Regions from separate parts of the Pseudarthrobacter lactosi genome, predicted to be linked through region 2. Evidence: predicted binding sites of a transcription regulator. Region 2 holds the regulator's gene; the other holds the start of a gene.

Region 1 (15,807 bases), 1.1 Mb from region 2:
CCACGACCTCAGCGTGGCCCGTGGTCCCGCCGCAGACGGAGTAGTAGTCCGGCTGTGGGTCGTGGCCGCCCGTGTAACCGGAAATCACCGACGTGACGCCCTTCGTTATTTGGTAGACAGCGTCAAGGCACCAGAAGCAGCCCCCGCCAAGAACAAAAGTTTTCATGACCTCTTCAATGGTTGAGCGCGCCGGATGATTCCCTGACCACCCTACGAGACTTTGAAAGATGCCGGGCAAACGGCCTGATGGGGTAAAACTGAGACTATGGAATCTGCAGACACCGGCGTTACAGATGCGGACAAGCACGGCGACGGAACCCTTTCGGGGGAGGACGCCGCAGCGGATGGTCCGGCTGCTCCCACGCTGGGTCAGGTGCTGCTGGCGGTAGAGGAACTCTGGCCCGAGTCGCTGGCCGAGAACTGGGACGAAGTAGGGCTCGTGGCGGGCCACCCGTCTGCGCCCGTTACCAGGGTGATGTTCGCCGTTGATCCCACGCTCACGGTGATCGAAGAAGCTGTGGAATGGGGTGCCGGGCTCCTCATCACCCACCACCCGCTGCTCCTCAAGGGCGTCACGTCGGTGGCGGCCACCACCGCCAAAGGGCAGGCCATCCACCGCCTCATCGAGTCTGGAACTGCACTGCTGACCGTCCATACCAACGGTGATTCCGCCGTCGGGGGCGTTTCCGATGTCCTTGCCGATGCGCTGGGACTCGAAGGCGTTGTCCCGCTGACGGTGGCCGCGAACGGACTGCCCGAGGAAGGCATCGGACGCGTGGGTGATCTGGCGGACGTGATGAGCCTCGGCGATTTCGCTGCCCGGGTGTTCGGCATCCTGCCGGCGGTGGCTGGCGGAGTCCGTGTGTCCGGGGACAAGGACGGGCTGGTGCGGCGCATTGCTGTATGCGGGGGCGCGGGGGATTCGCTGTTCAACGAGGTGCGGGCCAACAACGCCGACGTCTATGTCACCGCAGACCTCCGCCACCATCCGGCGTCCGAAGCCCGTGAAGCGGCAGTGAACGGCCGGCCGTACTTGATTGACGTGTCGCACTTCGCCAGCGAATGGCTGTGGCTGCCCGCTGCGGCTTCGGCGTTGGGCAATGTGCTCACCGATCAGGGCCACGACGTCGAGATCCAGGTAAGCATCACCAACAGCGATCCGTGGGACTTCATTCTGACTCCGGGCTAAGCCAGGCGTGCGAAGTCCGTCGCCGGGCACACACCGGCGAGGGACCCACACCGAGCGCAGCGAGGTCTGGGAGCCAGCGGGGACCTAGCGAGGCAGGGGAGCACGCCAGGCGCTAGAGTCTATAGAGCGCCGATACGGTGCCCGGCTTCGGCCGGATTGGATTTAGCGGAGGTAAATAGTGGCCAAGGCAGCACCGGCGGAACAGTTGAAGTTGCTCGAACTGCAGGGGCTGGACGCAAAGCTCAGGTCCCTGTCCAACCGCCGCCGCGCCTTGGAAACCGATCCCCGGATCGAGGACCTGCAATCGGCTCTGTCCGTCGCCAACGGTGAACTCGGCTCCGCCAAGATGGCCGTCCACGATGCCGAAGCCGAGCTCAAGCGCGCCGAGGCCGACGTCGAACAGGTCGCTTCCCGCATCGAACGCGACGAAGCACGGCTCAACAGCGGGACGGGGCTGTCAAAGGACCTTGTGGCTCTGCAGAAGGACATCGCGTCGCTGAACAAGCGCCGCTCCGACCTTGAAGACGTGGAACTGGAAGTCCTGGAACGCCTGGATTCGCTGCGCGAGCGTCAGGCTGCCCAGCAGCTCATCGTGGACAACGTCCAGGGCTCCTTCGGCGGCATCCGTGCCGAACTGGATGAAGCGCTTGCCGAAGTGGCCGCCGAAGCGACCGTTCTCCGCGGCAAGCGTGCCGAATTCGCTGAGGGACTCGACGCCGGGATGCTGGCCATCTACGAAAAGACGCTGGCGAAGCGGGGTGTAGGCGCCGCCCGGTTGTTCCACGGAACCTCTGAGGCCTCCGGAATGAAGCTGAGCCCCGGGGACCTCGCCGAGATCAAGGCCGCCGCCGAGGACGACATTGTGTTCTGCCCGGATTCGGGAGCCATCCTGGTGCGCTCGGCCGAGTGGAACACGCCCGCCCCGGCTGCCTAGCCGGGCAGGATGATGTTCAGCGTGTGCGGTTTCCGTGCTGAACCATCGACCAGCTCGGCGTCCCATTTTTCGCGTGTGGCCTTCAGTACCTGCCCCGGGGTCTGCGGGGCGTTGCCTCGCCGGGCCAGCAGGTGCCGCGCCAGCTCGCCGCGGGTGTGCTTGGCGAAGTGGCTGACCACCTTGCGCACGCCGTTGACCTCCGTAAAAACATTGACGGCCACCGTCTGGGCCGGCGGCGGGGCCCACGCGGCGGCATAGGTGCTGGAGCGGCAGTCCACTAGCAGATGCCCGGACACCGACTCCGCGAGGGCCGCCGAAATCTGGGGCTTCCAGAACGAGGCGAGGCGGCCGACGTCGGGCAAAGCCGTTCCCATCGACAGCCGGTAGGCGGGCACACTGTCCGCGAAGCGGATGGCGCCCCAAAGTGCAGAGATCACCAGCACCGAGGCATCGGCCTTCCGCCGCTGCGCCGGCGTCAGGGTCTTGTAGCCGAGGGCGTCGTACAGAACGCCGGAATAGATCTGGTGTGCCGGGGCCGCCGGTTCGGCGTGGAGCCGGGTATTGCGTTCGACGTCGTCCTGCAGCGATGCGCCGACGCCCAGTAGGGCGAGGGCATCCTCATGTGCGCTGACCGTCCCCAGCGCCTCCAGGACTTTGGCCCGGTAGGCGTTGAGTTCGGGAAAGCTCAGTGACGGCCAGTCGACGGCGGACCCGCGGACCGCGGGGGTCTTGCCTTCGGACGGGGGAAGCAAAATCAGCACCGTACGATCCTACCGGCGACGGCGTCGCCTCCCACCGGCGGTAGACTTGGCTGCGGATGGGTTGACTAGGCGGCCGCGCGTCACGCAAGTGGCTCGAGGAACGTCCGGGCTCCGCAGGGCAGGGTGGTGGGTAACGCCCACTCGGGGTAACCCGCAGGCCAGTGCCACAGAGAACAGACCGCCTGCGTCTTCCGGCAACGGAAGCTCAGCAGGTAAGGGTGAAACGGTGGTGTAAGAGACCACCAGCTTCCCGGGTGACCGGGAAGGCTAGGTAAACCCCACCCGGAGCAAGGCCAGACAGGACACGTTTGAGGGCTGCCCGCCCGAGTGTCCGGGTAGGCCGCTGGAGGGCGTCGGCAACGGCGTCCGTAGATGGATGGCCGCTACTCCCGCGCTGGTAACGGCACGGGAGCACAGAACCCGGCGTATCGGTCAACCCATCCAACACCCCCGCCGGGCACGGACCAGCCACGCATGTGAGTGATTTCACGCTGGTTGCGGCGGTCCGCGGGTCCGCTCCAGCCTAGAATGGATAGCGAACGTAGAAGTTCTGCCGCCGGGTCTGCGTTCGCAGCCGGTGGCTTTTCTTTACGCTTCTCCACGGCACCCGGGATGGACCGCATCCCGCCGGTGCCAGAGCCCCTGGACAACATCAGGTGGCCGCCAACCGCGCACGAGGACGTACGCGGCTGAACCGAGGAAGGTAGTTCTGTGAGCCAGACGTCAGATTCTTGTCTTGATACGTGGATGGGCCGGGAGGCTCTCGCCGAGGCCATGATTCCGGTGATTGGCCGGCTGTACCGCGAAAACAACGTGGTGACCAGCATTCACGGCCGCAGCCTGATCAACAAGTCCACTATGAACATCCTCAAGGCGCATCGTTTCGCCCGCCGTATGAGCAACACCGAACTCCTGCTCGAAGAGACCGCACCGCTGCTGAATATCCTGGCGGAGCTGGAGCTGGGTGCGGCGGCCATTGACGTCGCCCGTCTGGCGGAGAAGTTCAAGGCAGAAGGCGAAGACGCCACCCTGGAAGAGTTCCTCCGCGCCGAGCTTGCCGAGGTAGTTGGCAAGCGTGGTGGCGATGACCGCACCAGCACCGACGTCGTACTGTACGGCTTTGGCCGGATCGGCCGCCTGCTGGCGCGCCTCCTCATTGAAAAGGCCGGCGGGGGCCACGGCCTGCGCCTGCGCGCCATCGTGGTGCGCCGCGGCTCGGACAAGGATCTCACCAAGCGTGCCAGCCTCCTGCGCCGCGACTCGGTCCACGGCTCCTTTGAGGGAACCATTCGCGTGGACGAGGACGCCAACACCATCACCGCGAACGGTGTCCAGGTCCAGGTCATCTACTCGGACAACCCCGCCACGATCGACTACACCGCCTACGGCATCACCAATGCCCTGGTGGTGGACAACACGGGCCGCTGGCGCGACGCCGAGGGCCTGTCCCAGCACCTGCACAGCAAGGGCGTTGCGCGCGTTCTCCTGACTGCTCCGGGTAAGGGCGCGCTCAAGAACATAGTTCACGGCATTAACCACGGCTCCATCGAGGACACGGACCAGATTGTGTCCGCAGCGTCGTGCACCACGAACGCCATCACCCCGGTCCTGAAGGCCATCAACGACAAGTTCGGCGTGATCCACGGCCACGTTGAAACCGTCCACTCCTTCACCAACGACCAGAACCTGATCGACAACTTCCACAAGGGCGACCGCCGCGGCCGCTCTGCCGCGCTGAACATGGTCATCACCGAAACCGGAGCGGCCACTGCTGTGGCGAAGGCACTGCCCGAACTTCAGGGCAAGCTCACCGGCAGTTCCATCCGCGTCCCCACCCCGGACGTCTCGCTGGCCATCCTGAACCTCAGCCTGGAAAACGGCACCACCAAGGATGAGGTGAATGATTACCTCCGCCAGATGTCCCTGCATTCGGACCTCCGCAAGCAGATTGACTACATCGATTCGCCCGAGGTTGTTTCCACGGACTTTGTTGGCTCCCGCCGTGCCGGCATCGTTGACGGCCTCGCCACGATCTCCAACGACAAGAACCTGATTCTTTACGTTTGGTACGACAACGAGTTCGGCTACAGCTGCCAGGTAGTCCGGGTTATGGAAGAGATGGCCGGCGTCAACCCGCCGGCGTTCCCCGCCAAGGAAGCCGCTGCCGCCTTGGCGGCAATCGCCGTCTAGTCCGTTTGCCGGGCCGGCCACCCGACATTCCCGGCTGATTGCTGGAATCAGCCGGGAATCGGGACCACACTGGTGGCATGGATAACGAAACTCTCCACGAGACCACCCTTGAACACGCCCTCGACGTCGCCAAGGCCAACCATAAAGAAGCCATCCGGCTCCTGGAACAGGCGCGCGCGTCCCGGGCTTCCGGCGATGTCGGCGACGACCGGGTGCGGCAGCTCGAAGGCCTCCTCCAGGTTGCCGAAGAAGACCTGCACCGCGTTGCCCGGGAGCAATAGCCGGCCCCAGCGGTAGGCGGCCTACCCGGGCCACTCTTCCTCCACATTGTGGATAACCGTTTCGGTGTCAGTGGGGTGACCTAGGCTCGTCTGGTGCAGGACATTTACGGAAGAGCTGGTTACCCATGAGCGTCAGCTGGCGCGCCTACCGCCGTGCCCGCCGCCGCTCGAGGCAGGCCTGGGCATTGCTGGCGGTGCTGGCCCTGTCAGCCGTGGGCTCTGCGCTTTGGTTTTTCACCGCAGGCCAGTTCGCAGCGGCCGAACCAGCAATCGAAGGGCCCAGCGAGGCGCCTGTTTTCGACGGGACCTGGATGAAACCGGTGGTCCCGGTTCACGCTGTACCGCAGGGGAGTGCCAGGGCCGCTCTCGACGGGCTGCCGGTCAAGGGCCGGGCTCCCAAGGACAACTACCAGCGGGATGCCTTCGGGCAGGCCTGGCTGGACGTGGACCGGAACGGCTGCGACACCCGCAATGACATCCTCCGCAGGGACCTGACCGCTGTGGGCTTCGCAGAGGGGTCCAAATGCAGGGTAGCGTCGGGGGCCATCCAGGAGCCATACACGGGGGCAACCGTGGAGTTCCGGCGTGGCCCGGAAAGCAGCAAGGAAATCCAGATCGATCACGTCGTGGCGCTCGGTGACGCGTGGCAGAAAGGCGCACAGGGGCTGACTCCGCAGCAGCGCCAGAGCCTGGCCAACGATCCGCTGAACCTCATCGCCGCGGATGGTCCCGCCAACCAGCAGAAGAGCGCAAGCGACGCCGCTACCTGGCTGCCGAAGAACAAGAACATCCGCTGCCATTACGTTGCCCGCCAGATCTCGGTGAAGGCGTCCTATGGGCTGTGGGTCACGCAGCCGGAGAAAGATGCAATGAAGCGGGTCCTGGACTCCTGCCCGGGCCAGCAAACCATCAGCGCCCGGTAATGAGCAGGCTCAGTGGCCGAACGGGTCCGGATCCACGCCGGGCATCCAGGTCAGCCCTGGCACGCCCCAGCCGCTCTTCTTGGCCAGTTTCATGGCCTTCCGTGCATAGCGGTCCATCAAGCGGTTGACGTAAAGCTTTCCGTCGAGGTGGTCGTACTCGTGCTGGATCACCCGGGCGAACCATCCGGTCGCTTCGAACTCAACGGGCTGCCCGTAGCCGTCAAAGCCTTCCACCCGCGCCCACTCCGCACGCTTGAGCGGGAAGCCGCCGCCGGGGAAGGAGAGGCAGCCCTCTTCCTCTTCCTCGGGGTCCGGCAGTGCGCCGGAGATCTTGGACAAGGTCAGCACGGGGTTCACCAGGACTCCGACGGGCGGGGCGCCGTCTTCATTGGCGTACTTGTAAACGAAAATTCTTTTGCCAACACCAACCTGCGGCGCCGCCAGTCCCACGCCGTTGGCAGCATCGTTGGTTTCAAACATGTCCGCGATCAGGGTGCGCAGCTCGTCGTCGAACACCTCCACTTCGGCGGCGCGGCGGTGCAGCACCGGTTCTCCCCAGACGGTGATTGGCAGAACTGTCATCTCAGGCGGCCCTTCGTGCGTGCGGCGTGACGCCGGCGTTATGCAAAAAAATGGAGGCCGTACCGGATATCCGGTACGGCCTCCAACTGGACGGCTGTTACTGCCGCCCTGTGAGGGTGAGCTACGGGGGTTGAACCCGCGACCTCCTGGACCACAACCAGGCGCTCTGCCAACTGAGCTAAGCCCACCATGTGCCCGCAGATTCCCGATGATCAGGTGCTCTGGAAAGGCAACTCAAATAGCTTACCTGCTGTTTGAGGGTGCTTGTGCCACTTTTGGGGTTTTTGCGAAAATTTCCACCAAACGTGGTGCAGATTACTCTTCCGGGGTCTCTGCCGTACCGGGCGTGGCCGTGATGCGCTGGGCGACTTCGCGGGCAGTGGCGCTGTCAGGCCCGGGAGCCGGAACAAAAACCGCCTCGCGGTAGTAGCGGAGCTCGTCGATCGAATCCTGGATGTCCCCCAGGGCGCGGTGGCCGCCCTTTTTGGCGGGGGACTGGAAGTACGCCCGGGCGAACCAGCGGCGGGAGAGTTCCTTGATGGTGCTCACGTCGATTACGCGATAGTGGAGGTGCTCCACCACGGCCGGCATGTCGCGGGAGAGGAAGACGCGGTCTGTTCCCACGGAGTTGCCGCCCAGCGGTGCCTTGCGCGGGTCCGGCACCCACTTTTCGATGTATTCCATCACGGCGGCTTCGGCCTCGGCCATGGTCTTGCCGTGCGGCAGTTCCTTAAGCAGCCCGGACCGGGTGTGCATGTCCCTGACGAAATCGTTCATCTGGGCGAGGGCAGCTTCTTCGGGCTTGATCACCACGTCCACACCGTCGCCGAGAATGTTGAGCTCTGAGTCCGTCACCAGCGCCGCCACCTCGATCAAGGCGTCGTTCTTGATGTCCAGGCCGGTCATTTCGCAGTCGATCCAGACGATGCGTTCGTTAGATATAGGCACCGGACCAGCCTACCGTTTAGCTCCGGCGCAACCGTCCGATGCTAGGATTTCGGGTACATGGGGGCGAGGATTTTGCCGCTGTGCTGTGCCTGCGCGGCCCGGGCGGCCACTGCCGCCCGCGGGGTTGACGCGCCGAGTGTAAAAAGATTGGACGATCCTGAGATGACGGCGCCTGTGCCTGCAACGGGGGAGATGGCCGCCAGCGTGATCCCGGAGCCAGTTGCGGCGGAAGTTGATAACGCCAGGTCCCCCATCCTTGCCGGTCTTGTTGGCTCGGTCCTTATGGTGTTCGGATCCCTCGGCGTCGGCTGGCTGGCCCCCGTGTCCGAACTCCGCCGGGTACCGATCTTCATCTGGATGCGCACGGAGGCCATCGGCGTTGCCTTGGCCATCGTGCTGGTTGCGGTTGGCGGGATGCTCCTGGTCCGTTCCTGGCTGAGGCTGGGCCAGCGGGTGCGCGTGTGGGGGCCGGCGGCGCGAAAGGCTACCCTGCAGGCCATCGCAGCATGGGGCCTGCCGTTGATGTTCACCGTCCCGCTTTTCAGCCGCGACGTGTATGCCTACATTGGTCAGGGCCGGCTGATGGTGGAGGGGTTTAACCCCTATGAGAACGGCATCTCGGCATTGTCCAACTATTTCCAGCTTGGCGCCGACAAACAGTGGACTGAAGCCCCTGTGCCGTACGGCCAGCTGTTCCTGTGGATTGAGCAGTTCGTGGTCTGGTCCACCAACGTCCAGCCCGAGGCCAGCGTGATGCTTTTCAGGCTCGTTGCGCTGTTCGGTGTGGTCCTTTGTGTTATCTATGTGCCCAAACTGGCCGAACTTCACGGCGTCAACCCGCACCGCGCCCTGTGGCTTACCGCCGCCAACCCCCTGTTCCTCACCAACTTCATCGCCAGCGTCCACAACGATGCCCTGATGATCGGGTTGGCCCTCGCCGGACTGTATTACGCGGCCACCAGGCGCGTGGTGCTGGGCATAGTCCTTGTCACCCTTTCCATCGCGGTCAAGCCCATCACGATCGTTTTCCTGCCGTTCATCGGCCTGATCTGGGCAGGCAAGAACGCCGGCTGGCCGCGGAAATTCGTGTTCTGGGGACTGACCGGAGGGCTGAGCCTGGCCATTCTGTATGGCCTGAGCCTGGTCAATGGTTTCGGCTTCGGCTGGATCAACGGGCTGTCCGCCCCCGGCAGCCTCTTCATCTGGTACGCGCCGGTGGGCCTGGTGGGGCTCGTGATCGCTTCCGTTTCGAATGCCTTCGGCCTCGACGGGTGGACGCTCGCAGACTGGGTGTTCGACGCCGGCAAACTGCTTGCCGTAGGCGTCGTCGCCTTCCAGATCTTCAAGGGTGAGCACAACCGCCTGATTCGCCGCCTCACCTTGGCTTTTGCGGCCATTGTGGTGCTGGCCCCGATGATCCAGGCCTGGTACGTGGTGTGGCTGATCCCGCTGTTTGCGGTGACAGGCATCCGGAACGACTGGCAGGTCAAGGCCCTGTATTTCATCGTGTCGTTCTTCATGATCTACGCCATTTCCGACCAGCTGGAGGTATTTCCCTACCTTCAGACGGAGGACCTGGGACTCGCCCTCGTCCTGGCCCGCTTCGCGGCCGCAATAACGGGCCTGCTCTTTGCCATGTACCTGATCTTCATGGATCCGGACACAAAACGGCTTTTCCGGAAGTCGGCCGAGCCGGTGACCGAACGCCCCGTCATCTAGTCTCCGCGGGCGCCGTTATCCGGCGCCGGTGACTCCCGGCGTCGTGCCCTGTTCTAGATGCCGCATGGCTTCCTTGCGGGAAAGCGGACTCAAATGGGTCCCCTTTTCCAGAACGAAATTCCGCACCCACTCCGGGTCCGTTTTCGCGTATTCACGAAGCGCCCAGCCGATGGCCTTACGGATGAAGAACTCCGGGTCCGCCAGGTTCGGCTCGATCACCGCCCGCAACAGGTCCTGATCCGTGCGGGCCTTGGCTTTCAACTGCGAGGTGATGGCCGAGCGCCTGATCCAGAAGTCCTGGTCGGTGCTCCAGGCCAGCAGCAGTTCGGTCATCGTGCGCGGGTGGGCCTGCAGAAGCCCGCCGATACGGTGCGACACACCGTCCACGAAGTCCCACCAAGCGCCGGTGCGGATGATCTCCTCGTAGACAGGGAGCATCAGCTGGTCACGGGCCACCAGCCGGAGGCCGGTCAGGTCGATGGCCGCATAGCGTTCCTCGCGTACCGTGGAGCCGCGCCATAGCTCAAGCACTGTGGCCCTCAGCTGGCCCGCCGACGCAAAGGGATGGACGGCGGCAGCTGCCAGCGCCATGCGCCTGACTTCCGGGACACGGACGCCCAGCGACGGCAGGGCGGACTTCATGTACGCCTGCGCTCCAGCGGCCCGCACCGGGTCCGTCCGCTCCCGCAGCGCCGCGCGGACAGTGTCCAGCAACTCGCGGTTCGGAGTATCCGTGGCAGGAGCCTTCGTGTCCAATGGTTCCTTGTCCGGCGATTCCCCATGCGGTGGTAATCCGTGCATGGGTGCAACTGTAGCGAGGCGCCGGCGGCGTGGATGCCGGCCGCTCCGTCCCCAGCAGGACGGCTCTAGAGTGGGACGAGACAAACTGCACGTTCCCTTGGTCCGTGCCATCCGACGTCGGAGGTTCGCTGCATGTCCATGATCAAGACTCCCGAGCAGATTGCCCTGATGCGCGAAGCCGGGCGGGTGGTGGCCACCACGCTGGCGGCGGTGCGGGAGGCGGCCGGAGTGGGCGTCACCCTGCGTGACCTCGATGCGCTGGCCGCCGAGACGATTGCCGCGGCGGGAGCCACGCCGGCCTTCCTGGGCTACCACCCGCGCTGGGCCTCAGTTCCGTTTCCAGGAGTGATCTGTACCAGCGTGAATGACGCCGTGGTCCACGGCATCCCCGGTGGATACATACTCCAGGACGGTGACCTGCTCAGTGTGGATTGCGGGGCCTTCCTGGACGGTTGGTGCGGCGATGCGGCCATCAGCTTCATCGTGGGAACACCTGATCCTGTGGACCAGGCCCTCATCGATGCCACGGACGCCGCCCTGGCACGCGGGATTGAGGCGGCCCGGATCGGCAACAAAATGGGGGATCTTGCCTACGCAATTGGCGGCGCCGCGCGGCGGGCCGGCTACGGTCTGCTGGCTGACCACGGCGGCCATGGCATCGGCCGCACGATGCACGCCGAACCGCCTGTGCCTAACGACGGCAGGCCGGGGCGGGGGATCAAGCTCACCGACGGGCTGGTCATCGCCATCGAACCCATGCTGATCCTGGGGCGCAAGGACGATTACTACCACGACGACGAATGGACCCTGCGTTCAGCCAACGGCCGCCGGGCTGCCCACAGCGAGCACACCGTGGCCATCACTGCTGACGGCCCGGTGACCCTCACGCTTCCGTAGCTGCCGATGGTTCAGGCAGTCAGTTCAGCCGGAACTGCGGTCCATCCCATCCTGCCCAGCCAGGCCGCACACAGGGATGTCCATTGGTCCGGTCCCGGCAGTTCCAGGGCCAATCCGAGGCCATGGCGGCCCTGCGGAAAAACATGGAGTTCCGCCGGGACGCCGGCGCTGATCAACGCCCCCGCATAGGAGAGGCTGTGGCTGACGGGTACCGCCGCATCATCGGCGGTGTGCCACACAAAAGCAGGCGGCGTGGTGGCCGTGATCTGGAGATCTGGAGACAGTGCCCGGAGCAGATCGTCCGACGGTGACCCGCCCGCTAAGTTGTCCACTGACCCCTGATGGACCGCGTCCGTGAAGGATACAACCGGGTAGCACAGGACCGTCAGGTCCGGAACGGCAGCCGCGACATCCAGGGAGGGATTTCCGGTGGCGACCGCCGTCGACAGCGTTGCCGCAAGGTGGCCGCCAGCCGAGAAGCCGAGGACGCCCACCCGCGTGTTGTCCACCGCAAGGCCAAGGGCGCCCTCGCGGATCGCCAGAATGGCCTCCTTGCCGTCCTCCAAGGGCGCCGGGTGGCGGTGCGGGGCGACCCTGTACCGCAGCACATAGGCATGGATCCCCAGCGCGGCGAACCACTCGGCAACCGGCTCTGACTCGTGGTCGGCCTGTCCTGCATACCCTCCACCCGGAAGGACCAGAACCGCTGGGCGCGGACCTGGATTGCCGCGGGCAGGCACGGCAGTCAATGAACCCGGGAGCATTCTCAGGCCACCGACTCAACGCTGCCCGGCTGCACAGGTTCCGTGCTTCGCCGCAGCGTGACCTGGCCGGTTATCGGAGAAGATCCGGCGTCACCGTCGGCCGTTCCTGCCGCGCTGCGGGCGGCCTGCCGGCCAATTTCCTCTAGGGGAAGGTGCACCGTGGAGAGGGCCGGGCGGAAATCGCGCAGGGTCTCAATATCGTCGAAACCGGCCACAGTGGCGTCGCGCGGAATCCGCAGTCCCTGGGAGCGCAGCGCGGCTGCGGCCCCGATGGCCATAACGTCGTTGACGGCAAAGATGCAGAGCCTTGTTGCCCTGCCCCCGGACTGCGACGCTGTGATCCGGGCAGCCAGGGCGAGGCCGGCCTCGAAGCCGCCGGCACGGTTGAAGTCAGTGCGGATGACGTCCGCGGCCGGCAGGCCTGCGTCGGCCAGGCCACGCTGGAACCCCCGGATCCGGTCGTCGGACGTAAACAGCCCTTCCGGGCCACCGATGATGACAAAGTCTTCTTCCCGTGACGCGGCCAGCTCGGCGGCGAGCTGCGCGGCCAACTCCTCATTGGGCACACTCACCACGTGGTAGCCGTCGGCTGCCGTGGCGCCCACAATCCCGTGGCCGATCACGCCCACGTGGCCGCCGTTGCGGCAGTAGCGGTCCAGTTCCGCAGCGAGTTCAGCGTTGCCGTCCCGGTCCTCGACTCGGGAAGTCCGCGATCCGGCGATCACGATGGAATCGGCGCGGCGTGCGGCGAAGGCAGCCACGGCTTCCTTCTCGTTTTCCGGAGCGCCCTCGGTGGTGGCCAGCAGCACCATCCTGTGCTGTTCCCTCGCGGCTTCCTGAACGCCGCGGGCTATGGCGGCAAAGTACGGATCGGCGATGTCGTGCACAATCAGCCCGATCAACCCGGAGCTGGACTTCGCCAGTCCCTGCGCCTGCGCGTTAGGAATGTAGCCGAGGGATTCGGCGGCCTGCCGCACGCGGTCCGCAATGTCCTTGCCGGGTATCCGGGCGGAACCGTTCAGCACGCGGGAGGCGGTGGCCGGTGACACGCCCGCCAACCGGGCCACCTCGGTGAGGGTACTTGCAGCCACAGCTTCTCCTGTTCGTACGGATTTTCAGCGCAAAGGGCACCGACTTCAGTATGGCAGTTTGGAGATACCCAGGGAAAGCGCTTGCCATTATGCGTTGACCGGTGGATGATGGATGCAGTGGGAATGCGCTTTCCCGATTCATCTTGAGTAACACTGCTCACTCACCGTGGAGGACACATGGGCTTCGAAACAAAGACGATCCGCATCGCCATGAACGGCATCACCGGCCGGATGGGTTACCGGCAGCACCTGCTGCGTTCCATCCTCCCCATCCGTGACGCCGGAGGCTTCACGCTGGAGGACGGCACCAAGGTCCAGATTGAACCTATTCTGGTGGGTCGCAATGAAGCCAAGATCCGCGAGCTGGCCGAGCTGCACAAGGTGGCCGAATGGACCACGGACCTGGATTCCGTGATCAACGATCCTTCGGTGGACATCATCTTCGATGCCTCCATGACCAGCCTCCGCGCCGCCACCCTGAAGAAGGCAATGCTGGCCGGCAAGCACATCTTCACCGAGAAGCCCACCGCCGAAACCCTCGAAGAAGCTATCGAACTGGCACGCATCGGCAAGGAAGCCTGCGTCACGGCTGGCGTTGTGCACGACAAGCTGTACCTCCCCGGCTTGGTCAAGCTCCGCCGTCTGGTGGACGAGGGCTTCTTCGGCCGCATCCTCTCCATCCGCGGCGAATTCGGCTACTGGGTCTTCGAAGGCGACGTCCAGGCTGCCCAGCGGCCGTCCTGGAATTACCGCAAGGAAGATGGCGGCGGCATGACCACAGACATGTTCTGCCACTGGAACTACGTCCTCGAAGGCATCATCGGCAAGGTCAAGAGCGTCAACGCCAAGACCGCCACCCACATCCCGGCCCGCTGGGACGAGGCCGGCAAGGAATATAAGGCCACCGCCGACGACGCCTCCTACGGCATCTTCGAGCTCGAAACCCCGGCCGGCGAGCCGGTCACCGGCCAGATCAACTCTTCCTGGGCAGTCCGCGTCTACCGCGACGAGCTTGTGGAATTCCAGATCGATGGCACGCACGGCTCCGCCGTTGCCGGTTTGAACAAGTGCGTTGCCCAGCAGCGCGCCCACACCCCCAAGCCCGTCTGGAACCCGGACCTGCCTGTCACGGAATCCTTCCGCGACCAGTGGCAGGAAGTTCCCGCCAACGCCGAGCTGGACAACGGCTTCAAGCTGCAGTGGGAAGAATTTCTGCGCGATGTTGTGGCTGGCCGCGAGCACCGCTTCGGCCTGCTGTCCGCCGCCCGCGGCGTGCAGCTCGCCGAGCTGGGCCTGCAGTCCAACGACGAACGCCGCACCATCGACATCCCGGAGATCACACTCTGATGACGTCCTTGATCCTTCCCTCCGACGACGGCGGCACCCGCGAGTACCGCCTCCAGGGCGGCGTGTCCTGGGCCCGCCCCACCGCCCCGCTCACGTCGCGGCGCGCCTACGCCGCCGCGCACGTCATTCCCGAGGTCCTGGCGGACAACACACCCGGGGCCCCGGCCACCCTCGACTGGGACGCCACCATGGCGTACCGGCATGAACTCTGGTCCTACGGCCTGGGCGTGGCCGATGCCATGGACACCGCGCAGCGCGGCATGGGCCTGGACTGGGCCGCAACCCAGCAGCTCATCAAGCGCACCGGTGTGGAGGCCGCTTCCGTGGTTTCCTCGGGCAGCGCCGCCACCGCCGGCAAGACTGTCCGCGACCTCGTCTCCTGCGGCGCCGGCACCGACCAGCTGGACCTCGCCACACTGCCCACGGGCAACGCAGGTCTTGCCGCCGTCCTGGACGCCTACCGCGAGCAGATCGCCGTTGTCAGCGAAGCCGGACCCAAGATCATCCTGATGGCCTCCCGGGCGCTTGCCCGCGTGGCCACCGGTCCGGACGACTACCTGCACGTTTACTCCACGTTGCTGCAGGAAGTGGACCAGCCCGTCATCCTGCACTGGCTCGGGACCATGTTCGATCCCGCGCTGGCCGGTTACTGGGGTTCGGACGACGTCGCCGCCGCGACCGAGACGTTCCTGTCCCTGATCCGGGAGCACACGGACAAGGTGGATGGCGTGAAGGTCTCCCTGCTGGACGCTTCCCACGAGGTTGCCCTGCGCGCTGCCCTTCCGGAAGGCGTCCGCCTCTACACCGGCGACGACTTCAACTACCCGGAACTGATCGACGGCGATGGCAGCCACCACTCTGACGCGCTGCTGGGCATCTTCGCCGCGATCTACCCGGCGGCTTCGGTTGCGCTGCAGAACTATGACGCCGGCAAAGCTGCGGAAGCGCGCGCCATCCTCGACTCCACCCGGGAACTGGGCAAGCACATCTTCAGCGCCCCCACGTTCTACTACAAGACCGGGATCGCCTTTATGTCCTGGCTCAACGGCAAGCAGCCCGGCTTCCAGATGGTGGGCGGCCTGCACTCCGGCCGCTCCGTGGTGCACCTGGCCAAAACGTTCGAGCTCGCCGACAAGGCAGGGCTGCTGAAAGATCCGGCCCTGGCCGCGTTCCGGATGTCCGACTACCTGCGCATCAACGGAGTGGGAGTATGAGCGACTTCTCGCGCCTGGCGATCAACAGCGCCACCACCAAGAAATGGACCCTCGCGCAGGTCGTCGAAGGCTGCGTCAACGCCGGCATCCCGTCGATCGGCCCCTGGCGCGACCGCGTTGAGGAAGCAGGGCTGGACAAGGCCGCCAAGCTGATCAAGGACGCCGG
Region 2 (15,807 bases):
CACCGGAGCCGGCCATCGCGGGCTCCTTGGTCCCGGCAGCAGCCCCTGCAGCCTCCGCTGCCTTGAGGTCAATGGCGCGCAGCGCCCTGCTGCTCTTGGCGAGGTCCCAGGCGAAGGCGATGAAGGCCACGGTGTAGGTGCCGGCGGCGAGCAGCATAAACAGCTCGCTGTACTGGCCCATGGTTTCGTTGATGGCGAACGGCATTACTGGTCCTTCTTCGGCCGGGTGGGGCCAGCTGGGGAGGTGAGCGGGACTGCGCCATTATCGTCCTGGCGGCTGGGAGTTTGCTGGGTGGCGCTGGAATCAGGAGCGGAATCGTCAGCCTCGAGCTGCCACTCTTCGGACAGCAGCTTCCTGACGGCAGCGGCTTCCGCGGCGAGCCGGTGGTCCTCACCTCGGGCAAGCAAGCCATACTCCACCATGGTCCGACCGTCCTCGTGGGTCCCGGTCCGCACCCAGACGCGGCGCCGGTTGACGTAGAGGGACGTGATCAGGCCTGTCACGGCCAGCAAAGCGAAGATGAGGACGTACAGCTGGCCGGGGTTGTGGTGGATGTCCACACCAACGTATCGCTTCACGCCGTCGAAACTGATGCTTCCCTTGCCGTCCGGCAGGGTGTAGCTCATGCCCGGCGCCAGGGTGATGCCGCCGGCCTCCAGGTTGCGGGCGTTCAGCGGGGTCAGGTCCTTGACGTCGATCTCGAAGACGTTCTGCGGCGATCCGTTGTCCAGGCCAAGGTCACCGAAGTAGGAGTTCAGGGTCAGCCTCGGGTTGAACAGGTCCGGATCGCCGCTGAAGGACACGCCCTTGTCGTTGACGAACGCCGTCGGGAGGAAGAACCCCTGGAACCCGAGCTGGTCCGGTTTGGCGTCCGGGACCTTGATCACCAGGGACGAGTAGTAGTTGTCACCCTGGAGTTTGGCCACCACGGGGCCCTGCATGGCCACGTTGCCGGCGCCGTCGCGGATGGTCACCACAGGCGCGTAGCCGTTGCCGGTGAGGTAGATGCTGGTGCCGCCCAGGGTCACGGGATCGTTGACCTTCAGGACTTCCTGCTTGGCGGGCGAGTCCGGGGTTTCCCGGGTGGTGACGTCGGCGTTGAAGTCGATGGGCTGACCGATTTTGCCCGGTGATTCGCGGTCAAACAAAACGTCGAATTTGTCCAGCTGGATGGAGTACGGCTGCAGCTGGCTGGACTGGAAGTTGGTGCCGGGGGTGAACTGGTCGTAGCCCACCAGGGTGTTCACAAAGGTGTCGCCCTCCACCAGGATGCGCTGGCCGCTGTAACCGAACAGGCCGCCCACGGCCACGGACACCAGCACGCCGATCAGCGACGTGTGGAACACCAGGTTCCCCACTTCCTTGGCGAAGCCGCGCTCGGCGCCCAAAGACGGCCGCGCGCCGTCGTCGTCCCTCACCTCAACGCGGTAGCCGCGCTTCTTCAGCACCCCGGCGGCACTGCGGATGGCGTCCGACGCCGGGAGGCCGGCGTCGGCGGGAACCACCAGGGTGCCGTACTCGGGGAGGCGGGAAAGACGTTTGGGGGTCCGCGGCGGCTGGGAGCGCATGGCCCTGTAGTGGGCGATGGCGCGCGGGACCACGCAGCCGATCAGCGAGATGAACAGCAGGATGTAGATGGCCGAGAACCAGGCCGAGGAGTAGACGTCGTAGAGCTGAAGGGTGTCCAGCAGCTTCCCGTAGTCCGGGTTGTCCTTGATGTACTGCGTCACAATGGACGGGTTGGCCGGGCGCTGCGGGAACAGGGACCCGGGCACCGCGGCGACGGCCAGGAGCAGCAGCAGGAACAGCGCCGTGCGCATGCTGGTCAGCTGGGTCCAGGCCCACCGCAGCATCTCCACCGGCCCCAGGACTGGCAGCGCCGCCTCAGTCTTGGCGGCGGCAACGGGGGCCGGGGACTTCTTCTTTGCTTTCACGCGCTCGCTCATCAGATCGGCAACTTCACATCGGTTTGGAACCAGTACTGCAATTCGGTGACCCAGGTGCCCCAGACGCCGCTGGCCATCAGCAGGCCCAGCACCACCAGGATCCCGCCGCCGATCCGCTGGATGGCCAGGCGGTGCGTGCGGAAGAAGGACATCACACCCATGCCGCGTCGCACCGCCAGGGCAATCAGCAGGAACGGGATGCCCAGGCCCAGGCTGTAGACAAACGCCAGGAGGGCACCCTTGGCTGCGGAGGAACCGCCGGACAGGCTCAGGAGCTGGACGGCGGAGTAGGTGGGCCCGATGCACGGGGCCCAGCCCAGCCCGAACGTGAGGCCCAGCAACGGCGCGCCCCACAGGCCCGCGGGTGGCTTGGCGTGGATCTTCGCATCACGCTGCAGCCAGCCGAAACCGCCCATAAACACCACGCCCATGAGGATCACCAGGACACCCAGCAGTTGCGTGATCCAGGCATTCTGCGAACCGGTGATCAGCGTGCCAAGCTGGCCGAACGCGCCGCCCAGCAGGACGAAAATCACCGAGAATCCCAGCACAAAAAGCCCGATGCCCGCCAGCATCCGGCCGCGCTTCTGCTTCTCCAGGTCCACACCACTCAGGCCGGTGACGTAGCCCAGGTAGCCGGGCACCAGAGGCAGAACACACGGCGACAGGAAGGACACCAAGCCAGCGAGCAGCGCCACCGGGATGGCAAGCAGGAGCGAGCCGTTCAGGATGGTCTCGGCGAAGGGGCTGTTCACGGTCCGGGGCCGCCGCTACTCTGCCACGGCGGCGGTGATGAGGGCTTTGAGGGTGCCCTTCTGGATTTCGCCCAGCACGCGGGAGGCCACGCGGCCCTGCTTGTCCAGGACCAGCGTGGTGGGGACGGCGCCCGGCGGGACCAGCCCGGAGACGGCCAGGAGCACTGCGCCGTTTTTGTCGTCGAAGCTGGGGTAGGTCAGGTTGAACGTCTTGTCGAAAGCCTCTGCGGTGCCTTTTTCGTCGCGGAGGTTGACGCCGAAGAACTGCACGCCCTGGTCCTTGAACTCCTGGTGCAGCTCTTCCAGGATGGGTGCCTCCACCCGGCAGGGTGCGCAGGCGGCGAACCAGAAGTTCAGGACCGTCACCTTGCCTTGGAAGTCCGCAGGGGCTATCTGGGTGCCGTTGAACAGCGTGCCGTTGATGGCGACGGCGGCCTTGCGGTCGGCCGCGGTGAACTCGGTCACCGAGCCGTCCCCGGCCACGTAGTTCTTGTTGTCGCCCGCTTTTGCCTGCTTGGCGAGGGCGTCTTCCTGCGCGCAGGCGGACATTCCCAGTGTCAGGGCGGCCAGGGCTGCGCCGCCGGCCGCGAGTACGGCACGGCGGGATGCGGTGCCGGCCGTTGTGCGGGATGTCGTTCGGTTGTTTGTCACGTCAGGCTCCGGGGGTGCTGGCGGCGCCAGGAAGGAGGACGGCAGCGGGCTCACTGTACTCAACACGCAGGAGCGAGCCGTCGTCGTCGAACACCAATGAGGTGATGGACGTCAGCGTGCACTCGCGTTTGCGCGGGTCATGCCACAGCGGCTTGCCCTCGGCGCTGAGGCGGGTGGCCCAGATGGGGAGCTGGTGGCTGACCATGATGGCTTCCGGGCCGCTTGTTCCGTAGTCCCCGGCGGCCAGTTCGATGGCTCGGAGCCGGGCGTCCTCAACAGCTGCCCTGACGCGCGCGGCCTGCGCTTTGTACGGTTCGCCCCAGGACGGCCGGAACGGGTTGACCAGATGCGGCCAGTGCTTGGGCTTCCGGAGTTCGGCCTTGGTGACCTTCATACCCTGGAAGTAGTTTTCCGCTTCGATGATGCGGCCGTCCGTGTGGATTTCCAGGCCAAGCGCGTCGGCCGTGGGAGCCGCCGTTTCCTGCGCTCTGACCAGCGGCGACGCTGCCAGATAGACGATCCTGGACCCGCGCGCGGCACGCTCGGCGAAGTGGTCGGCCAGCATCTGCGCCATTTCCCGGCCCAGCTCGGAGAGATGGAATTCAGGCAGCCTGCCGTACAGAACGCGGTCAGGATTATGGACCTCGCCGTGGCGGAGCAGATGGACAGTGGATTGGGGCATGTTTACCAGTTTCTCAAAGATGGCGTGCGATCCGAAATCTTCTACATCCAGTAGAACTCAATTTTTTGGAAAAATGTTCCAGAACCGGGAACAAAACATGCAAATGCATGTTTATACTGGATGCAGCGGATAGTTGAGGATTCAATAAATGAAGCGTCAAGCTATCCGGAAGTACCACCCGACAAACTCAAGGAGAAACACCATGGCTCTTCCCGCAGACGTCACCACCGGCACCTGGACCCTCGACAACTCGCACAGCGAGATCGCCTTCACCGTTCGGCACGCCGGCATCAGCAAGGTCCGCGGCCAGTTCAAGGATGCCGCGGCAACCCTGGACCTCGCCGACAACGTGGCCGATTCCAAGATCAGCGCCACCATCCAGACCGCCAGCTTCGACTCCGGCGATGTCAACCGCGACGGCCACGTGCGCGGCGAGGACTTCTTCGACGTCGAGACCTTCCCGGAAATCTCCTTCGTCTCCAACGGCCTGGTGGCCAAGGGCAACAGCTACGAGCTGACCGGGGACCTCACCATCAAGGGCGTCACCCGCCCCGTTGCCCTCGAGACCGAGTTCAACGGCGTGGCCGTGGACCCGTTCGGCCTGACCCGCGCCGGCGTCTCCGCTGAAACCACCATCAGCCGCAAGGACTTCGGCCTGACCTGGAATGCCGTACTGGAAGCCGGCGGCGTGCTGGTCAGCGACAAGGTTGCCATCAACCTGGAGCTCGCGTTCATCGCACCCGCAGCATAGTTTTTCTTCCTGAAGCACCCCGGCCGCCATTCCCCTGAATCTGGCGGCCGGGGTGCTTTGTTTTGTCTACTAGATACAGGCGGACGGGCGGTCTACAGTGAGACCCATGAGCAACAGTGAAGTACCCCAGCCCCAGCAGCCCCAGCAGCCCGGCGCTGAGCAGCCCAGTCCACAGCCGCCTGTCGGAGAGCCGCTGGCCGGAACCACTCCTCCGGCCGGCAACGTTCCTCCCGCTGGCTACGCACCCCCGAGCGGCCAGCAGCCGCAGGGTTACCCGCAGCCGAGCCAGGCCTACCCGCAGCCGGGCCAGGCCTACCCGCAGCCGGGCCAGCCGGGCGGCTTCCAATTTGCGATGCCCACCGACGGCCCCCACAACTTCAATGACGTTATGCCCAAGGGCGGTTTCTCCGGCATGTTCAGCGTGACCGGGCTTCCCACCGAGCTCAAGGTTTCCTACTGGATCTGGCTCATCGGCGGCATGCTGGGAGTCCTCGGCGGCCTGTTCGGGGTGCTGGGCTCGCTGGCACTGTTCACCGTCGCACCTGGATTGGCTGCGGTGGTCCTCCTTCTCGTCCTGGTGGCACTCGCCCTGGGCGCGGCACAGATTGTCCTGGTCCTGAAAATGAAGGAAGGCAAGGAGTGGGCCCGCCTGGCCCTCACCATCGTCGCCGGCGTTTCGCTGGTGCTCGCCGTGATCGGCGGCAGTGTGGGCGGCGGCAGCGGGATCGGCAACAACTGGCTCGGCTTCCTCATCTCCGCCGCGGCAACTGTCCTGATGTGGCTGCCGAACTCGCAGGCCTGGTTCAACTCCGTCAAGGGACGCGCATAGTCTCGCGCTGCGTGCCGCCGGAATACCTCTCTGGAATGATCCCCCGCGGCACGCGCCGGGGGTACCGTGGGAACTAAGCCGTACTGGGGGCAGGCCAGTTGGACTGCACCCAGCAGCCGAACTGACATCCGACCTGCAAAGGACCGCTCATGAGCACGCCTGTCCCGCCTCCCGTCCCGAACGAGCCCGAGCCCGGCAACCAGCCGCCAGCGCCCCGATACGGCGAGAACAGCCCGCAGTTCGGGCAGCCCACGCCACCGGCACCTCAGTATGGGCAGAACGCCCCGCAGTATGGCCAGCCCACGCCTCCGGCGCCTCAGTACGGGGAGAACGCCCCGCAGTATGGCCAGCAGACTCCCCCGGCACCGCAGTTTGGGCAGAATAGCCCGCCGCAGTTCGGCCAGCCCACGCCACCGCCCTATGGCCAGCAGCCGCACGGACAGTCTCCGTACGCGCAGTACCCGTCCGAACAGCCGCAGGCCGCGGGATCCAACGGGATTCCCCAGCTTGTCAACATCTCGTTCTGGCTGCTGATCGGTGCGGGTGTTGTGTATGTCATCAGCCTGCTGATGGGCATCGGCATGCTTGACGATCCTCAGATCCGGGATGCGTTCGACGACGCCATGCGTAGCAGCGGCGCCACTGGTGCCGAATTCGCGTTCGACGACTTCAAGGGCGTCATTGCCGGATCGCTCGTAGTCTTCGCGATCATCGGTGCGGGGCTGTACGCACTCGTTGCACTCTTCGTCCGCAAGGGCAAGAACTGGGCCCGTATCCTCGGCACTGTTTTCGCGGCACTGTCCATTTTCGGCCTTTTCGGACCGCCGAGCATCGGAACGCTGGGAACGCTGGCGGGGATCGCGGCCATCGTGCTGCTCTACCTGCCGGCGGCAGCACCCTATTTCCGCAAACAGCAGGTATTCGGCAGCCCGTACGGGGCCCCGGGCACCACGCCTGGCAACCCCTACGGCCAGTAGCACCACCTAGCTCGAATCCACACCCTGACGGGCGTGGACCCCACCAGCCGCCAACGAACTTAGGCGGTCTGGCCCGGGGTCTGCGCCCGTTGTGCGTGATAGGCGAGGATCTGCAGTTCGGTGGCCATGTCCACCTTGCGGAGGTTGACGCCCTCGGGGACCTGGAGCATAACGGGGGCGAAACTCAGGATGCTGTGGACGCCGGCAGCCACCACGCGATCGCACACGGCCTGCGCCACGGTGGCCGGAAGTGCCAGGACCACCATGTTGGCGCCCGTCCGCTGCAGCACTGCCTCCATGTCCGCGGCGTCGCTGACGCGCAGCCAGCCGACCTCATTACCCACCACCATCTGGTCCGCGTCGAAAATTGCCACCACGTCAAAACCGCGGGACTCGAAGCCGCCATAGCGGGCCAGGGCCTTGCCCAGGTTACCCGCGCCAACAATGGCGACCTTCCAGTCATGGGTCAGCCCCAGCGCTGCGGAGATATGGCGGCTGAGGTACTGCACTTCGTAGCCCACGCCACGCGTGCCGTAGGAACCCACATAGGAAAGGTCCTTGCGCAGGGTTGACGAGCTCACGCCCGACGCTTCCGCCAGGGATTCCGATGAGACGCGTTCGACGCCGTCTGACAGCAGCGTGTTAAGGGCGCGCAGGTAGATGGTCAGCCGTGCCACTGCCGCGGGCGGTATCTGCTTGGCGGCCTCTGTGCCGTGGGAAGGCTGGGTACCATGGCCAGGCGGTGTTCCCTGGACATTCTCTGAACCTTGGACAGCCTGGGGAGATGAATCCAGTGATGTCACTATCCCCTCCATCCCATCGCGTCGTGAGTCCACTCTAGAGCCCCGCCGCCGGTGCCAACAAAGCCTGTGTCATTCTGCGAGGCCGCTGTCCTATTGGGCCATGGCGCGTTGAAGGACGCGCTCCAGCCGGGCTTCGTCGATCTTCCAGAAATCGCGTTGGATTCCATCCACCAGGACAACGGGGATTTCCTCCGCATACCGCTCCCGCAGTTCCGGCAGCTCATCCACCAACTGTTCAGTCCACCCAAGTCCCAGCAAGGCAGTAACGCGCCCGACGGCGTCGCGCGCGGCTGCGCACAGGTGACAGTCTGCTTTGGTGATGAGCACTACCTCGGGTTTTGCCATGTATTAACCGTAACGCCCCTAAGGGCAGAGAACGGGGCAGAGGGCAGGAGCAGTGGGCAGGGCCAGCGGCGGCGCGGGGAGCGGGCCCGGGTACTGAACTCCCGGTCACCGACTATTGACTAGACTCGTGGACATGCCCGAGGAGAAGTACGTCGCTGTGGTGACCCAGCCGGATGCGTTGATGCAGACCGGCGAAGCCGCCTTTTTCGACGTCGATAACACCCTCATGAAGGGCGCCAGCCTTTTCCATGTTGCCCGCAAGATGCACCAGCGCGGCGCCTTTACCCTGACACAGGCTGCGGGTTTCGCGTGGAAGCAGTTTAAATTTGTGGCCCGCGGCGAGAACATGGACGACGTCCACGCCGTCCGAGATTCCGCCCTCACGCTCGCGGCCGGCATCACCGTGGAAGACGTCAAGGCCTTGGGCGAAGAGGTCTACGACGAAATGATCGCGTCCAGGATCTGGCCCGGGGCCAAGGCACTGGCGCAGCAGCACCTTCGCGTGGGCCGGCGGGTATGGCTGGTCACCGGAACCCCCATTGAGGTCGCCGCGGTCATTTCCACCAGGCTGGGCCTGACCGGAGCCTTGGGCACGGTTGGCGAGGTTGCCGACGGCATGTACACCGGCCGTCTGGTGGGTGACATCCTGCACGGCGCGGCCAAGGCTGTGGCTGTCCGGGAACTGGCCGACACCGAAGGCCTGGACCTCAAGCGCTGCTGGGCCTACAGCGACTCATACAACGACATCCCGCTGCTGACCCTGGTGGGGCACCCGGTAGCCATCAACCCCGATGCCCGGCTCCGCCGCCACGCCCGGGACAACAACTGGCCGGTCTACGATTTCCGTTCCGGCCGCCGTGCCGCCACCCTTGGGCTGAAGGCCGCAACGGCCGGCGGCGCCGTGTACGGGCTCTGGCGCGGATACTCCCGGATGCGCGGCCCCCGGGCATAGTCTGCCGCCGCAAATGTCGCCGTCTGTGGCGACACCACGCAGACAAAAAAATGCCCGCCGCCTGGAAGGCAACGGGCATTTTCACGCTTGTCGAAGTATCTCTACTTCTTATTGCGGCGCTGGTGACGGGTCTTACGAAGCAACTTGCGGTGCTTCTTCTTGGCCATACGCTTGCGACGCTTCTTAATAACTGAACCCACGAAAGTTCCTCACAAACTAGATGCAGTACCTGTCTGATGGAAAAGGTCCGTGGACAGAGCTACAGAACTGAAACAACTGACAGATTCTTACAATGACGTAAAACGTTCCTTAACAGGGTACCGCTTCTTGGCGATGCCCACTGACCGCAGGTAATGCTCAGGCGGTTTCGGTGTGCCCATCCACCACAGCACCCTTGAGGTACTGCTCGACGGCGTTCTCTGGCACCCGGTATGACCGGCCGAACCGCACCGCAGGCATTTCGCCTGAGTGGACCAACCGATAGACGGTCATCTTGGAGACGCGCATGACCTCGGCCACTTCGGCGACGGTCAGGAACTTCGCGTTCGAGAAGTTCTGTGCTGCGGACATTTCCCTATTCCTTTGCTGATGGATGACGACAGTAACCCCAGCTGTGTTTCATTTTCGGTGTGCCGATGCTGAGCCATCCACCAACCATGTGTTAGATACTCTAGAGGTTCATGGGGCTGTAGTGAAAGTAATCCGGGCAATCATTAAGCCGTCCGGCGCTTCCGGGCGGACGCCGCGAGCTGGTCGAGGACGGAAACGGATACGTCCCAATCCATGCACGCGTCCGTGACACTCTGGCCGTAGACCAGTTCCGCCCGGCCCGCCGCATGCTCGGTGACATCCAGGTTCTGGGCACCGCCCACCAGGAAGCTTTCCAGCATGACGCCTGCGATGGCCTGGGCCGCCTCACCGCCGTCTTCCAGCTGGGCGCCGATTTCCAGTGCCACCTCCGCCTGCCGGTGGTGGCTCTTGCCACTGTTGGCATGGCTGGCGTCCACGATCAGACGGGGGTTGAGCCCCTTGCCGGCGAGCTTGGCAGAGGCGCTTTCGACGTCGGCCACTGAGTAGTTGGGCCCCTTGCGTCCACCGCGGAGGATGACGTGGGTGTCCGGGTTGCCCGCGGTTGCCACCAACGCGGCCCGGCCGTCGCCGTCGATCCCCAGGAAGGCCTGGGCGGCAGCGGCGGCGCCACATGCGTCGAGCGCGACCTGGAGGTCGCCGTCGGTCCCGTTCTTGAATCCGATGGGCATGGAGAGCCCGGAGGCAAGTTGGCGGTGGATCTGGCTTTCGGTGGTGCGGGCACCGATGGCTCCCCAGGAGATCAGGTCGGCCATGTACTGGGGGCTGATGGGTTCCAGGAATTCGGTGGCGGTAGGCAGCCCCAAAGCGGTGACCTGCTGCAGGAACTCCCTGGCAGTCCGGAGCCCCGTGACCATGTCGTGGCTGCCGTCCAGGCGCGGATCGTTGATCAGGCCCTTCCAGCCCACCGTTGTGCGGGGCTTTTCGAAGTACGTGCGCATCACGATCAGGAGGTCGTCACGGTGCTTTTCTGCTTGGCTGACCAGCCGGCGGGCGTATTCGAGCCCGGCCTTGGGATCGTGGATGGAGCAGGGGCCCACGATGACCAGCAGCCTGTCGTCCACGCCGTCCATGATGGCCCGGACTTCGTCGCGGCCACGCTCGACGACGTCCGTCACCCGGGCGTCCATGGGCAGCTCGGCAATGAGCTCCTGAGGCGTGGGCAGCGGCGTGAATTCGCTGACGCGCAGATTGGACGTGGATTTTGAGGGAGTGGCTGTCGCGGTGCTCATGTTCGGGTCCTGTTCCAGATAGGAAAGCGGGCCCAGATCAGAACCCGCCGGAGAAATGGCGAAGGGCAGAGAATGATCTCTGCCCTGTTGGCTCTGAAGGAAGATGGATGCGTGTCAGTTAGACGCGGGCTCCTCCAGAGCCAACGAAAAATACGCATACCAACGGTTTGTCATAGGCAAACCATAACCGGGCGCTGTTACGGCCGCAAAATCTCGGCCGTCACACATGGAAATCCGGGTCCAGCTAGCCACCCACTGCCCCAACTGAGTAGCGCTATCTGTCGTTTTGAGCGTCCAAAACGACAGATGGCGCAACCTACTTGGTCACTTGAGAGTCAGGCCAGGAGCTTGCGGAGGTACTGCAACTGCCTGATCCAGTGGTGCTCCTGGCCGCCCTCGTGGTTGTTGAACCTGTAGACCTCGATGTCCTTTGGTGCCGCGGATTGTGCCGCGGAGTCAACGCCGTACGCATTGAAGCTGGCGAACACCGTGGACGGCGGGCAGACATCGTCCATCTGCGCCACCGAGTACAGGGCAGGCGCGGTTGCCGTCCGGGCCAGGTTGACGCCGTCGAAATAGTTCAGGACCGCGAGCATCGGCTCATACCTGTCCCGGTGCCTGCCCAGGAAAGCCGCGATTTCCGGGTACGGGCCGCGGGCCGCGATGTCGATGGACCTGGGGAAGTCCTGCAGGAAGGGGACGTCGGGCAGCGCGGCGATGACGCCGTCGAGCCTTCCCGCTACCAGCCCGGCAACCGCCACCACAATGCCGCCGCCCTGGCTGACTCCGGCCAGGACCACGCGCGACGCGTCCACCTCGGGGTGGGACTGCGCCGCTTCCACCGCACGGAACGCGTCCACGTACACCCGGCGGTAGTAGTAGTCCTCGCGGCTGCCTGCTCCCCTGGTCATGAGCCCCGCGTAGGCCACCTCGCCCGCCGACGGGTGCGGATCCGCTGTCTCGCCGAGGATCCCGCCGTAGCCCTGCCCGCGGGTGTCCATGATGAAGTGCGCATAGCCTGCCTGGGCCCATTTGGTGTCCTGGTTCACAAGTCCGCGGCCGCCCGAGTAGCCGATGTACTGCACAACGACGGGCAGCGGGGTCCCTGTATGCCGGTTCGCCGGGACGTGCAGCCAGCCCTTGATTGGTGAGCCGCCGTAGCCTGCGAACGTGACGTCGAAGGTGTCGATGACGGACAGGTGGTTCTCCACCGGCTCGAACGTTGCGTTGAGCGGGAACCTCCGGGCCTCGTCGAGGGTGGCGTCCCAGAACTCCTGCAAGTCAGCGGGTGGTGTGACCCTCGAGGTGTAGCCGCGGAGCTGTTCAAGGGGAAGGTCGAAGAGGGGCATGCTGCTGTCCGGTCCTGTCTCGTCGGGTTGCTATCGGAGATCCTACGTCACACCATCCACTTGCGGGACCCCTCCCGACACGAAAGGACACTTGGGCCCCACCCTTCAAGCGCGAACGGACACTTGGGGCCCCTTGCGTCTAGCGGCTGGGGCCTCAACTGTACGTTCGCGCTGGGGTCGCGGTGGTTAGAGCCGCGAGAGCTGCGGAGTAAACGTCTGCAGCTCGTTCGATGGCACCACCAGGCGGCGCAGTTCCGTGAGCCCTCCGCTGACACGCCCGGCCGCCCTGGCCTGGACCAGGACATTCCCTACGGCGGTCGCTTCCACTGGTCCGGCCACTACTTTTTTACCGGTGGTGTCTGCCGTGAGTTGGCAGAGGAGCCTGTTCTGGGAGCCGCCGCCCACCACATGCACCACGTCCACGGTGCGGTCTGCCAGGCGTTCGGCCTCCGCGATGGCCCGAGCGTAGCCTGAGGCGAGGCTGTCCATGATGCAACGTGTGATGGCTGCGGGGTCGTCCGGCAGGAGGTCCCCGGTGTGGCGGAGCGTGGCGCGGATGCGGTGGGGCATGTTGTCCGGGGCGATGAAGGCGGAATCGTCCGGATTGATCTGCGGGCCGCCCGGGGGCAGTGCCGCGGCGGCGTCGAGCAGATCAGTGAGTTCCGGGCTGTAGCCTTCGGCGGCCCAGGTCCGCTGGCATTCGCTCAGGAGCCAGAGCCCGCCCATGTTGCGCAGGTAGCGGATGGTGCCGTCCACGCCGCGTTCGTTGGTGAAGTTCGCTTCCCGGCTGGCTTCGGTCAGGACCGGGTGGTTCAGTTCCAGCCCCACCAGCGACCACGTGCCGGAGGATATGTAGGCGAAGTCTTCCTCCTGGGCCGGGACGGCTGCGACGGCGGAGGCGGTGTCGTGCGAGCCGACGGCCACCACCTTGGTGCCTGCCGGCAGTCCCACCCGGGCTGCAATCTCCGGCAGCAGGGTGCCCACGGTTTCGCCGGGTTCGCTCAGCGGCGGGAACAGGTCTTTGGGCAGGCCCAGGGCGGTAAGGAATCCGGTGGCCCACTCCCCCGCGACGGCGTCGAACAGACCCGTGGTGGAGGCGTTGGTGGATTCCGTGCGGCGCTGTCCCGTCAGGAAGAACGCGATCAGGTCCGGGATGAGCAGCGCCTGCAGACCCTTCAGGTCCCGTTCCGTGGCGAGCTGGTAGAGGGTGTTGAACTGCAGGAACTGCAGCCCGGTGGTGGCGTAGAGCCGGGCAGGGTCCAGTTTCTGGTGCACGGGCGCGACGGCGGCACGGCTACGGTCATCGCGGTAGCTGTACGGCTGGGCGACGAGTTCGCCCGCGGCGTTGACCAGGCCGTAGTCCACCGCCCAGGTGTCGATCCCGATGCTCGTGATGGTTTCGTCCTGCAGCGCCGCCACGGTGGCGGCGGCGCCCAGGCCCGCGAGGACCTCGGCGAACAGGGCATCGAAATCCCAGCGGAGGCCGCCGTCGAGCTCCACCACACCGTTGGGGAACCGGTGCACCGTTTCCAGCTTCACGCTCTCACCGTCCCTGATCCGGCCCAGGATGACCCGGCCGGACGAGGCGCCGATGTCGACGGCGGCGAAAACGCCGCGGGGATCAGCGGCGGACACCGCCCCGGCCGTGGCCGGAGCGGTGTCCTGTCCTGGAAGGCCAGGCTGTGCTGCCGGATGGCTCATCGGAGGAAGGCTGCTGCCACCCCGGCGTCCACGGGGATGTGGAGTCCGGTGGTGTGGGACAGTTCGTTGCTGGTGAGGACGGCGGCGGCGTTGGCCACATGCTCGGGCAGGACTTCGCGTTTGAGCAGGGTCCGCTGGGCGTAATACTTGCCCAGTTCCTGCTCGTCCACGCCGTAGACCGCGGCGCGCTTGGCGCCCCAGCCGCCGGCGAAGATGCCTGAGCCGCGGACCACGCCGTCGGGGTTGATGCCGTTGACCCGGATGCCGTGTTCGCCCAGCTCGGCCGCGAGGAGCCGGACCTGGTGGGCCTGATCGGCCTTCGAGGCGGAGTAGGCGATGTTGTTCGGGCCCGCGAACACGGAGTTCTTCGAGGAGATGTAGATGATGTCCCCGCCCATGTCCTGGTCAATCATGACCTTCGCCGCGGCCTTAGACACCAGGAAGGAGCCCTTGGCCATCACGTTGTGCTGGATGTCCCAGTCCTTTTCGGTGGTTTCCAGCAGCGGTTTGGAGATGGACAGGCCCGCGTTGTTGACCACCAGGTCCAGCCCGCCGAACGCCAGCACCGCATTCTGGATCGCCGCGATGACCTGGGCTTCGTCGGTGACGTCGGCCTGGACGCCGATGGCGACGTCCGCGCCGCCGAGTTCCGCGGCGACGGCCTGGGCGTTCTCCAGGTCCAGGTCGGCAATAACTACGCACGCGCCGTCGGACGCCAACCGGGTGGCGATCGCCTTGCCGATGCCCGACGCCGCGCCCGTCACCAACGCGATGCGGGAGGCGTGGGACTTCGGCTTGGGCAGGCGGGCCAGTTTGGCTTCCTCGAGGGACCAGTATTCGATCCGGAATTTCTCGGACTCCTCGATCGGGGCGTAGGTGGAGATCGCCTCTGCGCCGCGCATCACGTTAATGGCGTTGAGGTAGAACTCGCCGGCAACGCGGGCGGTCTGCTTGTTCGCGCCGAACGAGAACATGCCCACGCCCGGGACCAGCACGATGGCCGGGTCCGCGCCGCGCAGCGCCGGCGACGCCTCGGTGGTTGAGCTTGCCGAAACCGCGTGGCGGTCGTAGTAGGCCTGGTAGTCCTCGCGGTAGGCGGTGTGGAGTTCCTTCAACCGGGCCACCGAGTCCTCGATGGAGGCATCGGCGGGCAGGTCCAGGATCAGCGGCTTGACCTTCGTGCGCAGGAAATGGTCGGGGCAGGACGTGCCCAGCGCGCCCAGACGGGGGTGCTCGGCAGCTGCCAGGAAGTCCAGGACGACGGCGTCATCACTGAAGTGCCCCAGCTGCGGCTTGTCAGTGGAGGCCAGGCCGCGGATCACCGGGGCGAGTGCGGCGGCTTTGGCTCGCCTTGCTGCCTCCGGCAGCGCACCGTAGCCGGCCAGCATGGGCCCGAACGGTTCGGCCGTGCCATTGTCCTCGATGTACTTCTCGGCCTGTTCGATGATCCAGAGCGAGTTCTGTTCTGCTTCTTCGGACGTGGCGCCCCAGGCGGTGATTCCGTGGCCGCCCAGGATGGTGCCGATGGCCTGCGGGTTGGCGTCCTTGATAGCGGCGATGTCCAGGCCCAGCTGGAAACCGGGACGGCGCCAAGGAACCCAAAGGACCTTGTCGCCGAAGATCTTGGAGGTCAGGGCCTCGCCGTCCACCGCGGTGGCAATCGCGATCCCGGAATCCGGGTGCAGGTGGTCCACATGTGCGGCGTCCACCAGGCCATGCATGGCGGTATCGATCGACGGCGCCGCGCCGCCCTTGCCGTGCAGGCAGTAATCAAAAGCAGCAACCATTTCGTCTTCACGCTCAACACCCGGGTACACGTTCTTCAAAGCGTTCAGCCGGTCCAGGCGCAGCACCGCGAGGTTCCCGGCCGTCAGCGTGCCCAGGTCCCCGCCGGAGCCCTTGACCCACAAAAGCTGGACGTCCTCGCCGGTGACCGGGTCCTTTTCGGTGCCCTTGGCCGAGGTGTTGCCGCCGGCGAAGTTGGTGTTCCGCTTGTCCGCACCGAGGCGGTTGGAACGGTTGATCAGGTCTTCAACAGTCTTGTTGCTCATGCTCTTATGCGCCCCATCCGGCTTGCTGGCCGCCGACGCGGTCCTCGTTGATCTGTTTCTGGTAGCCGCTGGCCTTGAATGCGGCCATCGGGTCCGCGGGCAGACCGCGGGCTTCACGCCAGTCGGCCAGGATGGGCCGGACGTCAGTGTAAAAAGCGTCGTTGAACACGCCGTTGGCGGCCAGGACGTCGCCG

The links. Region 2 encodes Rex, which represses fermentation and respiration genes when NADH is low (regulators of the CRP and FNR family bind a similar motif). Its sites were predicted from a motif close to CTTGTGAANNNNTTCACAAG; they were not measured.
Region 1: ACZY0Q_RS04025 (glyceraldehyde-3-phosphate dehydrogenase) is a predicted target of Rex. The motif match lies at 3,358-3,377, and genes of this name have one in related genera.

The regions. Positions count from the first base shown of each region.
Region 1 is NZ_JBVAYS010000001.1:862,352-878,158, reverse strand. Features, by position in the region: gene msrA (peptide-methionine (S)-S-oxide reductase MsrA) at 1-166, opposite strand, end outside; gene ACZY0Q_RS04045 (Nif3-like dinuclear metal center hexameric protein) at 266-1,189, shown strand; gene ACZY0Q_RS04040 (zinc ribbon domain-containing protein) at 1,368-2,123, shown strand; gene ACZY0Q_RS04035 (YaaA family protein) at 2,120-2,884, opposite strand; RNA gene rnpB (RNase P RNA component class A) at 2,942-3,328, shown strand; gene ACZY0Q_RS04025 (glyceraldehyde-3-phosphate dehydrogenase) at 3,596-5,074, shown strand; gene ACZY0Q_RS04020 (hypothetical protein) at 5,152-5,355, shown strand; gene ACZY0Q_RS04015 (HNH endonuclease family protein) at 5,481-6,278, shown strand; gene def (peptide deformylase) at 6,288-6,860, opposite strand; tRNA gene ACZY0Q_RS04005 (tRNA-His) at 6,976-7,048, opposite strand; gene orn (oligoribonuclease) at 7,176-7,808, opposite strand; gene mptB (polyprenol phosphomannose-dependent alpha 1,6 mannosyltransferase MptB) at 7,971-9,527, shown strand; gene ACZY0Q_RS03990 (DNA alkylation repair protein) at 9,543-10,328, opposite strand; gene map (type I methionyl aminopeptidase) at 10,461-11,225, shown strand; gene ACZY0Q_RS03980 (alpha/beta hydrolase) at 11,237-11,989, opposite strand; gene ACZY0Q_RS03975 (LacI family DNA-binding transcriptional regulator) at 11,992-13,080, opposite strand; gene ACZY0Q_RS03970 (Gfo/Idh/MocA family protein) at 13,258-14,427, shown strand; gene ACZY0Q_RS03965 (dihydrodipicolinate synthase family protein) at 14,427-15,641, shown strand; gene ACZY0Q_RS03960 (sugar phosphate isomerase/epimerase family protein) at 15,638-15,807, shown strand, end outside.
Region 2 is NZ_JBVAYS010000001.1:1,918,421-1,934,227, forward strand. Features, by position in the region: gene ccsB (c-type cytochrome biogenesis protein CcsB) at 1-205, opposite strand, end outside; gene resB (cytochrome c biogenesis protein ResB) at 205-1,947, opposite strand; gene ACZY0Q_RS08895 (cytochrome c biogenesis CcdA family protein) at 1,947-2,702, opposite strand; gene ACZY0Q_RS08900 (TlpA family protein disulfide reductase) at 2,718-3,251, opposite strand; gene ACZY0Q_RS08905 (histidine phosphatase family protein) at 3,355-4,035, opposite strand; gene ACZY0Q_RS08910 (YceI family protein) at 4,238-4,786, shown strand; gene ACZY0Q_RS08915 (hypothetical protein) at 4,893-5,615, shown strand; gene ACZY0Q_RS08920 (hypothetical protein) at 5,765-6,592, shown strand; gene ACZY0Q_RS08925 (redox-sensing transcriptional repressor Rex) at 6,652-7,395, opposite strand; gene ACZY0Q_RS08930 (glutaredoxin family protein) at 7,486-7,740, opposite strand; gene ACZY0Q_RS08935 (HAD family hydrolase) at 7,874-8,692, shown strand; gene ACZY0Q_RS08940 (30S ribosomal protein bS22) at 8,794-8,892, opposite strand; gene ACZY0Q_RS08945 (helix-turn-helix domain-containing protein) at 9,050-9,262, opposite strand; gene ACZY0Q_RS08950 (3-deoxy-7-phosphoheptulonate synthase) at 9,406-10,512, opposite strand; gene ACZY0Q_RS08955 (acetylxylan esterase) at 10,848-11,861, opposite strand; gene ACZY0Q_RS08960 (rhamnulokinase) at 12,048-13,562, opposite strand; gene ACZY0Q_RS08965 (bifunctional aldolase/short-chain dehydrogenase) at 13,559-15,613, opposite strand; gene rhaI (L-rhamnose isomerase) at 15,618-15,807, opposite strand, start outside.